Regions from separate parts of the Bradyrhizobium sp. OAE829 genome, predicted to be linked through region 1. Evidence: predicted binding sites of a transcription regulator. Region 1 holds the regulator's gene; each other region holds the start of a gene.
The links. The regulator HrcA, encoded in region 1, represses chaperone genes, less so after heat shock. The targets are predictions, from matches to a motif close to GTTAGCACTCNCNNNNNGNGAGTGCTAAC.
Positions count from the first base shown of each region.

Region 2: ABIE49_RS14595 (co-chaperone GroES) is a predicted target of HrcA. The motif match lies at 1,592-1,620, and genes of this name have one in related genera.
Region 3: ABIE49_RS06380 (co-chaperone GroES) is a predicted target of HrcA. The motif match lies at 2,544-2,572, and genes of this name have one in related genera.

Region 1 covers NZ_JBEPOE010000001.1:4,484,588-4,488,677, forward strand. The annotation lists gene hemW (radical SAM family heme chaperone HemW) at 1-11, opposite strand, end outside; gene rdgB (RdgB/HAM1 family non-canonical purine NTP pyrophosphatase) at 4-633, opposite strand; gene rph (ribonuclease PH) at 645-1,358, opposite strand; gene hrcA (heat-inducible transcriptional repressor HrcA) at 1,518-2,606, shown strand; gene grpE (nucleotide exchange factor GrpE) at 2,798-3,394, shown strand; gene ABIE49_RS21685 (VOC family protein) at 3,415-3,843, opposite strand; gene ABIE49_RS21690 (helix-turn-helix domain-containing protein) at 4,016-4,090, opposite strand, start outside.
Region 2 covers NZ_JBEPOE010000001.1:2,983,279-2,987,368, reverse strand. The annotation lists gene groL (chaperonin GroEL) at 1-978, opposite strand, end outside; gene ABIE49_RS14595 (co-chaperone GroES) at 1,185-1,481, opposite strand; gene ABIE49_RS14590 (hypothetical protein) at 1,835-2,350, shown strand; gene ABIE49_RS14585 (protein phosphatase CheZ) at 2,462-3,247, opposite strand; gene ABIE49_RS14580 (L,D-transpeptidase) at 3,555-4,090, shown strand, end outside.
Region 3 covers NZ_JBEPOE010000001.1:1,283,720-1,287,809, forward strand. The annotation lists gene ABIE49_RS06365 (MFS transporter) at 1-1,083, shown strand, start outside; gene ABIE49_RS06370 (cupin domain-containing protein) at 1,223-1,798, opposite strand; gene ABIE49_RS06375 (usg protein) at 1,950-2,237, opposite strand; gene ABIE49_RS06380 (co-chaperone GroES) at 2,616-2,933, shown strand; gene groL (chaperonin GroEL) at 3,025-4,090, shown strand, end outside.

The DNA of each region.
Region 1 (4,090 bases):
AAGCTAGCCAAGGCAGATCTCCGCCAGTTTGACGAAGGCGCGGGCGCGATGCGACAGGCCGAGCCCCAGCGGCGGCAGCCCGTGCTTCTCGATGCTGGCCATCTCGCCGAAGGTGCGGCCGTGTCCATCCGGCAGGAACGACGGGTCGTAACCGAAACCCTCGGTGCCGCGCGGTGGCCACACCAAGGTTCCATCGACCCGCGCCTCGACCTCCTCAACGTGCCCGTCGGGCCAGGCGACGCACAGCGCGGACACGAAATGCGCCTTGCGTTTGTCTGGCGTTTTGGCGCCGCGCTCCTGCAACAGGCGTTCGACCCGCGTCATGGCCGCCAGAAAATCCGCAGGTTTGCCCGCCCAGCGCGCCGAATAGATTCCGGGCGCACCGTCCAGCGCTTCGACCACGAGGCCGGAATCATCGGCGAAGGCCGGAAGCTGCGCGGCTTTCGCGGCCGCGATCGCCTTGATTGCCGCGTTGGCCCGAAAGGTCTCACCGGTCTCCTCGGGCTCATCGAGGCCGAGTTCGCCCGCGGAGATCGCCTCGACGCCATGCGGCGCCAGCAGTTCGCGCATCTCGGCAAGCTTGCCGGGATTGTGGGTCGCGATCACCAGGCGGCCTGTGATTCGACGGTGCATGATCAATCAGACTACGCGACGGCCATCTTTTGCAAGTCCACCAAACGCGCGACGCCCTTGCGCGCCAGCGCCATCAGCGCCAGGAACTCGTCCTGCGAGAACGGCGTCTTCTCCGCGGTGCCCTGCACCTCGATGATGCGGCCGTCGCCGGTCATGACGAAATTGGCGTCGGTATCGGCCTCGGAATCCTCGGCATAATCGAGGTCGAGCACCGGCGTGCCCTGATAGATGCCGCAGGAGATCGCCGCGACATTGTCGCGGAGCACATTGGCTTTCAGCATGTTGCGGTTCTTCATCCACGAGATGCAGTCGGCCAGCGCCACCCAGGCGCCTGTTATCGAGGCGGTGCGGGTACCGCCATCGGCCTGGATCACGTCGCAATCGACCGTGATCTGCCGCTCGCCGAGCGCTTCGAGGTCGACCGCCGCGCGCAAGGAGCGCCCAATCAGGCGCTGGATTTCGACGGTGCGGCCGCCCTGTTTGCCGGCCGCGGCCTCGCGGCGGGTGCGTTCCAGGGTGGCACGGGGCAGCATGCCGTATTCGGCAGTGACCCAGCCGCGGCCCTGACCCTTGAGCCAGGGCGGCAGGCGTTCTTCCAGCGTGGCCGTGACCAGCACATGGGTATCGCCGAATTTCACCATGCAGGAACCTTCGGCGTATTTGACGACGCCGCGTTCCAGCGACACGGGGCGCAGCTCATCGGGCGCACGGCGGCTTGGCCGCATGGGGAATCCTCCGAAAAATCAAGCAAAAGCGGGTTCGCGGTGCTTGTAGGAGGGGGAGCGGGCAGCGGCAAGGCCTTTGGTACCTCTTTGGGGTATAATGCGTGCTTGTCACCGGCCCTCCGGATAGACAGATTAGAGGTCAAGTCGAGGGAGTAATTGGTGGCCCACCACGATCCGATTGGCCTGATTGCGCCGAATGCCGGGCTGGCCCAGCTCAATGAGCGTTCGCGCGACATTTTTCGTCAAATCGTCGAGAGTTATCTCGCTACCGGCGAGCCGGTCGGTTCGCGCAACATTTCGCGCCTGATCGCGATGCCGCTGTCGCCGGCCTCGGTGCGCAATGTGATGTCGGACCTCGAACAGCTCGGCCTGATCTACGCGCCGCATACCTCGGCCGGCCGTCTGCCCACGGAACTCGGCCTGCGTTTCTTCGTCGACGCCCTGATGCAGGTCGGTGACCTCACCGAAGACGAGCGGCAGTCGATCCAGACCCAGCTTGCCTCCGTCGGCCGCGCGCAATCGGTCGAGGCGGCGCTCGGCGAGGCCCTGACGCGGTTGTCGGGCCTGACCCGCGCCGCTGCGGTGGTGCTGACGGCGAAATCCAATTCGCGGCTGAAGCACATCGAATTCGTGCGGCTGGAGCCGGAACGCGCGCTGGTGGTGCTGGTCAGCGAAGACGGCCAGGTCGAGAACCGCGTGCTGACCCTGCCGCCCGGCGTTCCCTCGTCGGCGCTGACGGAAGCCAGCAATTTCCTCAATTCCCGGATTCGCGGCCGTACGCTTGCCGAATCGCGCCTCGAACTCGAAACCGCGCTGACGCAAAGCCGCGCCGAACTCGATCAGCTGACGCAGAAAATCATCGCGGCCGGCATTGCGAGCTGGTCCGGCGGCGAAAGCGAGGACCGCCAATTGATCGTGCGCGGTCATGCCAATCTGCTCGAGGATCTGCACGCGCTGGAAGATCTGGAGCGCGTGAAATCACTGTTCGACGATCTCGAGACCAAGCGCGGCGTCATCGATCTGCTCGGTCGCGCCGAGCGCGCCGAGGGCGTGCGGATCTTCATCGGATCGGAGAACAAGCTGTTCTCGCTGTCCGGTTCCTCCACCATCATCGCGCCCTATAGCGACGCCGCCGGCCGCATCGTCGGGGTTCTCGGCGTGATCGGGCCGACGCGGCTCAACTATGCAAGGGTGATTCCGACGGTGGACTATGCCGCGCGCATCGTCAGCCGCATGCTCGGTGGTTGATACGGCCCGAAAAAAGCTTCGCTTTGTTGTTTTGACGCCTTTCCCGGCGCGAACCGGGCCCACCCCGGATCAGGTCGGTGCGGGCATCGCTCGAAAACGCCATGGAACGCTTGATTTTCGCCCGCTAAAGCACGATATCCCGGGCAGCAAATCCCCATTTAACCGAACGGTTCTTTTGAGAAGGCAGACTTATGACCGATCCCAACCGGCCGAATGATGACGCGGCGGCGCCGAGCGAGCCCGTGGTCTCAAAGCCCTACATCATGCCTGATGATCCCGAGGAAGGATCGGTCGAGGCGTTGACGAAGGAAGCGGCTGAAGCGCGCGACAAGATGCTGCGCACGCTGGCGGAGATGGAAAATCTGCGCAAACGCACCGCCAAGGAAGTTGCCGATGCGCGGGCTTACGGCATCACCGGCTTCGCGCGCGACATTCTCGACATCGCCGACAATCTGCAGCGCGCGCTGGATGCGGTTCCCGCTGAAATGAAGGCCTCGGCCGATCCGGCGCTGAAGGCGTTCATCGAAGGCGTCGAGTTGACCGAGCGGTCGCTGCTCAACACGCTGGAGAAAAACGGCGTCAAGAAATTCGATCCGTCGGGCGAGAAGTTCAATCCGAACTTCCAGCAGGCGATGTACGAAGTCCCTGACGCATCGGTGCCGGCGGGCACTGTGGTGCAGGTGGTGCAGGCCGGCTTCATGATCGGCGAGCGCGTGCTGCGTCCGGCGCTGGTCGGCGTATCCAAGGGCGGCGCCAAGGCGGCGCCTGCCGCCGACATCACGACCTGAGACGAAAGAGCCGATCCGACTTACGCGTCCATCGGCTTCTCATGCGCCTTCGGCCAGTAGGTGCCAAAGCTCCAGAGATTGCCTTCCGGATCCCGGCAGGCGAAATCGCGGCTGCCGTAGTCGGTGTTGTGCAGTTCCATTTCGATTTTGGCGCCTGATGCCTTCACCTTGGCGCACAACGCGTCAGGATCTTCGACGGCGACATAAAGCGCGTCGGTGCGGCGGCCAGAGATGTCGCCAACCAGTCTGCCGTATTCATCGTCGCGGGCCTGACCGAGCATCAGCAGCGAAGCGCCGCAGGCAAGTTGCGCGTGCTGTACCACGCCGTCGCTGCGGTAAACGACATGCTCGGTGAAACCAAGCACGTCCTTCAGCCAGCGGATCATCGCCTCGGCATCCCTGCAGCGCATCGTCGGATAAATGCGCTGCGCGTCGTTGCTATTGGTCATGACAAATTCCTTCGTTCGGCGTCACCGTGCCAATATGCTGATACAGCGCGGCGCCGGCTTGAAGATTTGTTACCAAGAGCCCCGTTCCGATTGAATCGGAACGGGGCTCTTGATTCCTGGTTTTGACGCGTTTTCTTGCCGCGAACCGGTATCCACTTCGCTGGAAAACGCTTTAGCCCGAAAGCGCTTCGTTCGGGCGTGTCAGCCGGCTGTCGATCAGCGCCAGCCGCCTCGCCCAGGCCGTCGG
Region 2 (4,090 bases), 1.5 Mb from region 1:
GTCGATCACCACCTTCTTGGCGCGGCCGAGCATGTTGACGGTGACGCTTTCCAGCTTCATGCCGAGTTCATCGGAGATCAGCTGACCGCCGGTCAGGATCGCGATGTCTTCCAGCATCGCCTTGCGGCGATCGCCGAAGCCCGGCGCCTTGACGGCGGCGACCTTCAGTCCGCCGCGCAGGCGGTTGACCACCAGCGTCGCCAGCGCCTCGCCCTCGACGTCCTCGGCGATGATCAAGAGCGGACGGCCGGACTGCACCACGGCTTCCAGCACCGGCAGCATCGCCTGCAGGCCGGAGAGCTTCTTCTCGTGCAGCAGCACGTAGACGTCCTCGAGCTCGGCGGTCATCTTTTCCGCGTTGGTGATGAAGTAGGGCGACAGATAGCCGCGGTCGAACTTCATGCCCTCGACGATGTCGACTTCGGTCTCGAGCGACTTGTTTTCCTCGACGGTGATGACGCCTTCATTGCCGACCTTCTGCATCGCCTGCGCGATCATCTTGCCGATGGCGGCATCGCCATTGGCCGAGATGGTGCCGACCTGGGCGACTTCGGCGGAGGAGGCGACCGGCTTGGCGCGCTTTTCGATGTCCTTGACCACGGCCAGCACCGCGATGTCGATGCCGCGCTTCAGATCCATCGGGTTCATGCCGGCGGCAACCGACTTGGCGCCTTCGCGCACGATCGCCTGGGCGAGCACGGTCGCGGTGGTGGTGCCGTCACCGGCGGTGTCGTTGGTCTTGGAGGCGACTTCGCGCAGCATCTGCGCGCCCATGTTCTCGAACTTGTCCTCGAGTTCGATCTCCTTGGCGACGGTAACGCCGTCCTTGGTGATGCGCGGGGCGCCGAAGCTCTTGTCGATCACGACGTTGCGGCCCTTCGGGCCGAGCGTCACCTTCACGGCGTTGGCGAGGATGTCGACGCCGCGCAGCATGCGGTCGCGGGCGTCTCCGGCGAATTTAACGTCTTTGGCAGCCATTTTATGAACTCCTGAATGATTGGATACGGTCGCTCGCCGCGTTTCCCTTGCTGTCATTGCCGGGCGTAGCCGTCTGAAGGACGGCGTCGCTTCCGCTCGCCTATGACCCGGCAATCCATCGCCTGCGCAAGACTCTTCCGAAGCGGATGGATGCCCGGGTCAAGCCCGGGCATGACAAATGAGGGTGCGGCGGCAGTCAGGCGTGCTTAAACCAGCACGCCCATGATGTCGGATTCCTTCATGATGAGGAGTTCCTCACCGTCGAGCTTGACCTCGGTGCCCGACCATTTGCCGAACAGCACGCGGTCGCCGACCTTGAGGTCGATCGGGATCAGCTTGCCGGCTTCATCCCGGCCGCCCGGGCCGACGGCCGTGATTTCGCCCTGCGAGGGCTTTTCCTTGGCGCTGTCGGGAATGATGATGCCGCCCTTGGTCTTCTCTTCGGCGTCGATACGCTTGACCACGACGCGGTCATGCAGCGGGCGGAATTTGGATTTGGCCATGAGGTTTCCTCTTTGGAAGGCTTGGTTTCAGGTCTGATTGCCGTCAAAATGGCTGCTAATGCCGGGTATTCGACACCGTCCCGGGCGGGACGGCCAAACTCCTTACTTGCCTTAGCAATCGTCGCATTTGAGTGCTAATGTGTGGCTCGGGGAATATGGCTTGGCGCCGATCCTGTCAAGCAAGGGGGTTAAGGCCCAAAAAAGGTTAAGGCCTTGGTGAGGCCAATATAGGATGCTCCCTGGGAAACCAAATCGGAGCGGCGGCGTAATTTGATGGACGTCATTGCTCCGGCACGTGTTTTACGGTTGGCTGCAGGACGGGTGCGGCCAAAAAACTTGTTTGGGGGAATGCGATGATCGGGTCCGGTACTGCGCGCGTGGTTGCCAATCTGGCGATCGCCTCAGCGCTCACAATACTCCTGGGAGCATGCAGCAGCATGAGCCTGCCGTCGCTGTCATCAAGTTCCGCGCCTCCGCCCGAGCCGGGCGTGGCTCCCGACATGCCGGCGACCATCCGCTCCGACGAGATCGTCGGCCGCTGGGGTCTCGCCTCGTACCAGAATCCGAACGACCGGGCCCGCACTGAAAAGATGGCCCGCGATCAGTGCAGGCAGCCTTATGTGATCACCGCCGGCACCTCCGGGGGCGTGGTCATGCATCTGGCCGACCAGGCGACCCCGCAGGAACTGCGCCTCAAGGGCTCGCCGAGCGGCAAGAACTATATCGGCCCGGCCGGACCGACCCCGGGCGAGCAGGACCGCGAGATCGTCTCGTTCGACGGCCGCGTTCTGGTGACCCGCTTCGTCGACAAGGATGCCGGGGTTCGTTACGGCAACATGGTCTATGTCCGCTGCGCGCCGCGCGCCTGAGCCGACAAAAGCCTTAACCTCATCCGCAATAAAAAAACGCCGGCTTCGCGCCGGCGTTTTCTTTTTCACGATGTGACGCTGCCAGGAGTTGCCACCCGGCGCGCCGGAATATTAATCGAACAGCGCGTCGATATCGTCCTGCGAGGCATGGCCGACGTCGCCGTCGAGCTTCGGACCGTTGAGCAGCTTGGCGTCGCCTTCACGGGTATCGACGATCGGGGTCGCGTGCGCCTTCAGCGCGTCGACGCCACCCCAGATGTCCATCATGACGTTGATGTGGTTCTCGATGAACTTCATCGTGGTCATCACTTTGCTGATGCGCTGACCGGTGAGATCCTGGAAATTGCAGGCTTCGAAGATCGCGATGACGCGTTCCTGGATTTCCTCGCTGAGCAGCTTCTGCTGGTCCTGCGAAGTGTTCTTGGACAGCGCGGTCGCCGCCTGGTCGATCGCCTCGGTGGCTTCGAGAATCTGCTGCGTGGCCTGCTCGGTACCGCCGACGACGGCGCCGAGTTCACCATTGACCTTGGCCATTTCGCCGCCGTCAAAGCTCTTGCCGTGCAGCGTTGCGATTTCGCGCTTGGTGCGGTTGATGGCGTCGTGAATGAGGTCGAGTTCGACCTTGAGCTTTTCGCACTGCTCGATCTGGGCACGATAGGTTTCCAGCAGCGCCTGGGCTTCGGCAACCTCGCGCGCCACCGACGCTTCCGCCGATTCAGTCACGACGGAACGGCCTTGACCGCCCGCGGCCATCTGGGCGCGGATCGAGCGCAGCTCGCTCATGATCTCGCGATGCATCGGGCCGATGTCGCCGCCTTCGGCAACCGCGGACACCGGCATTGGCACGTCGCCCAAAATGGCTTGTTCGATACGAAAACGTTTGCGATTAACCGACATGTTTATTCCCACCCCTTACTCCGTGAGCTGTTTTAGACAGATGCGATTTAACGTGAGGTTCACGCGGGGAACACATCGCGGCGTAGTCTTCCGCGGGGCGCACACCAGGGATTAACCATGTGTGCGCGGCGTTCACTCAAAATAAACGCTACCGGACAAATCAGCGCGCAATCGGCGACGTGGTGAATCGAAACGCCGTTTCTGTTTACCAAACCGATGTGGTTTTGACCCTTTATTGACCACGTGCAACGGCGCCGCTCAGGCGTCGCCAAGATCTAACAGTGACGAAACAGTACAGAGTACGTCGATGTTCAGAAAAATGTCTCTCGCGCTCCTTGCGGGCGTGTCGTGCCTTGGCTTCTCCGATTCCGCGTTGGCGATCGACGCCTCCCCGCTCGCCGAACCCACCGTGATCTACGCCAATCAGCCCGCGCAACCTGCGCCGGTACGCATCGCTTATGCCGAACGTTCGCAAATGGGCGGCGGCTTCATTGAATTCCTGTTCGGCGATGGGCCGGTGCAGGGCGGCCGCTATCAGCAGCAGCCGGATTACCAGCAGCAGCCGGGTTACGGATATGGCGGACGGCGCGGCACCCTGCCGCCGATGGATCCGCAACAATCGATGCGTCAGCAGCAGGAAGAAGCGATCGAGCCGGCACAGCGCCCGGTCGATCCAAAGTACAACAAGCAGGTTGTCGACTATCACGGCAAGGAAGGTGTCGGCACCATCGTCGTCGATACGCCCAACAAGTTCCTGTTCCTGGTGCAGGGCGACGGCAAGGCGCTGCGCTACGGCATCGGCGTCGGCCGTCCCGGCTTCACCTGGTCCGGCGTCAAGACGAT
Region 3 (4,090 bases), 3.2 Mb from region 1:
GGGCTGGTGCTGTCGATCGGCGGCATCGTCGGGCTGATCGGCCAGATGCCGGGCGGCGCTATCATCGACGCTGCCCGGAGAGAAAGGCTGGTCGCTGGTTTCGCGGTCGCAGCGATTGGGGTCGCAGCATTGGCTTATGCGGCATGGCCGATCTTTCCCGTCATCGCGGCGGCGGCGACATTGCACGCCATGGCGAGTTGCGTGCTCGGCCCGGCGATCGCCGCGATCAGCCTTGGATTGGTCGGACCGACCGCGATCGGCGAACGGCTCGGGCGCAATGCCCGGTTCGCGTCAATTGGCAACGGCGTCGCCGCGGCGCTGATGGGGGCCTGCGGCTATTTCATCTCCAGCCGCTCGGTGTTTCTCGCCACCTTCGTTCTGGTGATCTTCACCATCATAGCGCTATCCCGGATCAAAGATCGCGAAATCGATCCGGAACAGGCCCATGGCGCGATCGTCCGCGCCAAGCCGGACCCCGAAGCCACCAGCGTGCTGCATCTGCTGCGCCAGCGCCCGCTCCTGATCTTTGCCGGCGCCGTGATGTTGCTGCAGCTCGCCAACGCCGCGATGCTGCCCTTGATGGCGGGCATCGTGACGACGCGTTCGACCCAGTGGGCTCCGGTGCTGATTGCGGCGTGCATCATCCTGCCGCAAGCGATCGTGGCGCTGAGTTCGCCCTCGGTCGGCCGCAAGGCGCAGCAATGGGGCCGCCGGCCGCTGCTGCTGGTCGGCTTCACCGCGCTCGCCATCCGCGGCGTGCTGTTCGCAACCGTCACCGATCCCTACGCGCTGGTGGCCGTGCAATTCTTTGACGGCGTGACCGCCGCTGTGTTCGGCGTTCTCATCCCGTTGACCGTCGCCGACATCGCCTTCGGCAGCGGCCATTTCAACCTCGCCCAGGGCGTGGTGGGGACGGCGGTCGGCATCGGCGCTTCCTGCAGCAATATCCTGGCAGGCTATGTCAGCGACCATTTCGGCCACAGCACGGCCTTCCTCGGCCTGTCCGCCATTGCCTGCGTCGGGCTTTGTCTGATTGCGTTTGTGATGCCGGAAACGAAGCCGCCCCGTCATGCCCGGGCATAGCCGTCTGAAGGACGGCGTCGCTTACGCTCGCCTACGCCCCGGGCATCCACGACTTACTTCCTTTGGGTGAGACAAGACGTAGATGGCCGGGACTACAAGCCCGGCCATGACGAACACTAACATTCGCGCTCGCGCGGATTTACGACGATAACTCCACCGTCTTGAACTCCGCCGGCAAAATCACTTCCAGCAATTCGACGTCGTCGGAATAGTCCAGGATCAGGTGCCGGATGCGCGGCGGCTGGGTCCAGCAGCCGCCCTCCTTCATCAAGGTCTCGCCCTGGCCTTCCATGTAGGTCTTCACCCAGCCCTTGAGCACATAGACCATCTGGAATTCGACGTCGTGGTAATGCAGCTTTGAAACTTCCTCCGGATTGCAGGGTCCGATCAGCCGGATCACATGCGCCTGCGCCAGGCCATGGGTCGCCGCGGCAATGCCGAGATCGCGGTACTGTGCATAGGTGCGCAGGCCGTCGGCCTTGAAATCCTCTTCACGGTGATGGCTGATGGCGATGCGCTGTTTCGGCCGCGCCTTCGGCTTTGCTACGGCCTTGGCCGTTGGCTCGGCTGCCGCCTTCGATTTGGCCGTGGCGCCGCGGCCTTTTGATGCGATGGTCTTGCGGGCTGAGGATTTGGCTGCCGTGCCGAGGCCCGTCCATTTCTTCTTCACCGCGGTTTTGGCTGCGGCTTTCGATGTCGCTTTTTGTTTGGCCATTAGTGCCCTCCCGTTTGTTTGATGGCGGGAGGCTAACACAAAATGAAATTCGTAGGGTGGGCAAAGGCGCGCTTGCGCCGTGCCCACCATCTTCATCGAGCAAGGAATGGTGGGCACGCTTGCGCTTTGCCCACCCTACAAATCTCTCCGCTCAATGCAGCCTGAACACGCCGTCCACGGCGCGAAGCTCGGCCGGCTTGATCAGCTTGGAATGCGCAACCGTGACCGAGTACAGCGGGCCGTCGAGCTTTTCCTGCCAGAAGGCGAGAAAATCTTTCAGCGCCGGAAATTTCGGAAACAGATCGTAGTTCTGCCAGACGTAGGTTTGCAGCAGCGAGGGATGATCCGGCAACCGATAGAGAATTTCCGCCGTCGTCAGCCCATAACCCAGCACCTGCTTCCGGAAATCGTCGGAAACAACCCCAACCCGCGAGACCATGCCAACCTCCATTGTAGGAAGCGCATTTCACGTGGGTGGCCACACCGAGCCACCCCGGCGGAGATGCGCTCACATGAGAGAAATGTGACGCACGATACCAACCCATCACAAGCCTAAATGTTTAATGATCTGTTGAAAATTCATGCGTTAGCAGCAGCTTACCGCACCTGCTAATACGGGGTCGCAAGCCGTTTACCCTGATTAATCATGATGAATGAAATTGGCAGGCGTCATATTTGAGTGCCAATTTTTCTGCTAGAAGCCCTTGTCCCCCGAACAAGACTGGCTTAAATCAGCCGCAGCCGAGCTAGCACTCGCCTGCTCGGACTGCCAAAATCCCAGAATTCGACAACAGTTGCAAAAACTTAGGAGGACTGCATGAAATTCCGTCCGCTTCACGACCGCGTCGTGGTCAAGCGCATCGACGCCGAAGAGAAGACTGCTGGCGGCATCATCATTCCGGACAGTGCCAAGGAAAAGCCCTCCCAGGGCGAAATCACCGCCGTCGGCCCTGGTGGCCGTGACGAAGCTGGCAAGCTGATCCCGATCGACCTCAAGGTCGGCGACCGCGTCCTGTTCGGCAAGTGGTCCGGCACCGAGGTCAAGCTCGACGGCCAGGAACTGCTGATCATGAAGGAAAGCGACATCATGGGCGTCCTCACCGACGTTCCCGCGACCAAGAAGAAGGCCGCCTAAGCCAAACCCGCACACGCTCACCCCTGAGGAGCGCCTGCGCGGCGCTCCCCGACAAGGGTGAGACACCAAGTTCAACTCAGGGAAATCAAATATGTCAGCTAAAGAAGTCAAATTCGGCGTTGATGCCCGCGACCGCATGCTGCGCGGCGTCGACATTCTCGCCAACGCCGTAAAGGTCACGCTCGGCCCCAAGGGCCGCAACGTCGTGCTCGACAAGTCGTTCGGCGCTCCCCGCATCACCAAGGACGGCGTCACCGTCGCCAAGGAAATCGAACTCGAAGACAAGTTCGAGAACATGGGCGCGCAGATGGTGCGCGAAGTCGCTTCCAAGTCCGCTGATGCGGCCGGCGACGGCACCACCACCGCAACGGTTCTCGCCGCTGCGATCGTCCGTGAAGGCGCCAAGTCGGTTGCCGCCGGCATGAACCCGATGGATCTGAAGCGCGGTATCGACCTGGCGGTGGAAGCCGTGGTCGCCGACCTCGTCAAGAACTCCAAGAAGGTCACCTCGAACGAGGAAATCGCCCAGGTCGGCACCATCTCCGCCAACGGCGACGCCGAAATCGGCAAGTTCCTCGCCGACGCGATGAAGAAGGTCGGCAACGAGGGCGTCATCACGGTTGAAGAAGCCAAGTCACTCGAAACCGAACTCGACGTCGTCGAAGGCATGCAGTTCGACCGCGGCTACATCTCGCCCTACTTCGTCACCAACGCCGACAAGATGCGCGTTGAAATGGACGACGCCTACATCCTGATCAACGAGAAGAAGCTCTCCTCGCTGAACGAGCTGCTGCCGCTGCTCGAAGCCGTGGTGCAGACCGGCAAGCCGCTGGTCATCGTCGCGGAAGACGTCGAAGGCGAAGCTCTCGCTACCCTCGTCGTCAACCGTCTGCGTGGCGGCCTCAAGGTCGCTGCCGTCAAGGCTCCGGGCTTCGGCGATCGCCGCAAGGCCATGCTGCAGGACATCGCCGTTCTGACCGGTGGTCAGGCGATCTCGGAAGATCTCGGCATCAAGCTCGAGAACGTCACGCTGCAGATGCTCGGTCGCGCCAAGAAGGTGATGATCGACAAGGAAAACACCACCATCGTCAACGGCGCCGGCAAGAAGGCCGACATCGAGGCACGCGTGCAGCAGATCAAGGCGCAGATCGAGGAAA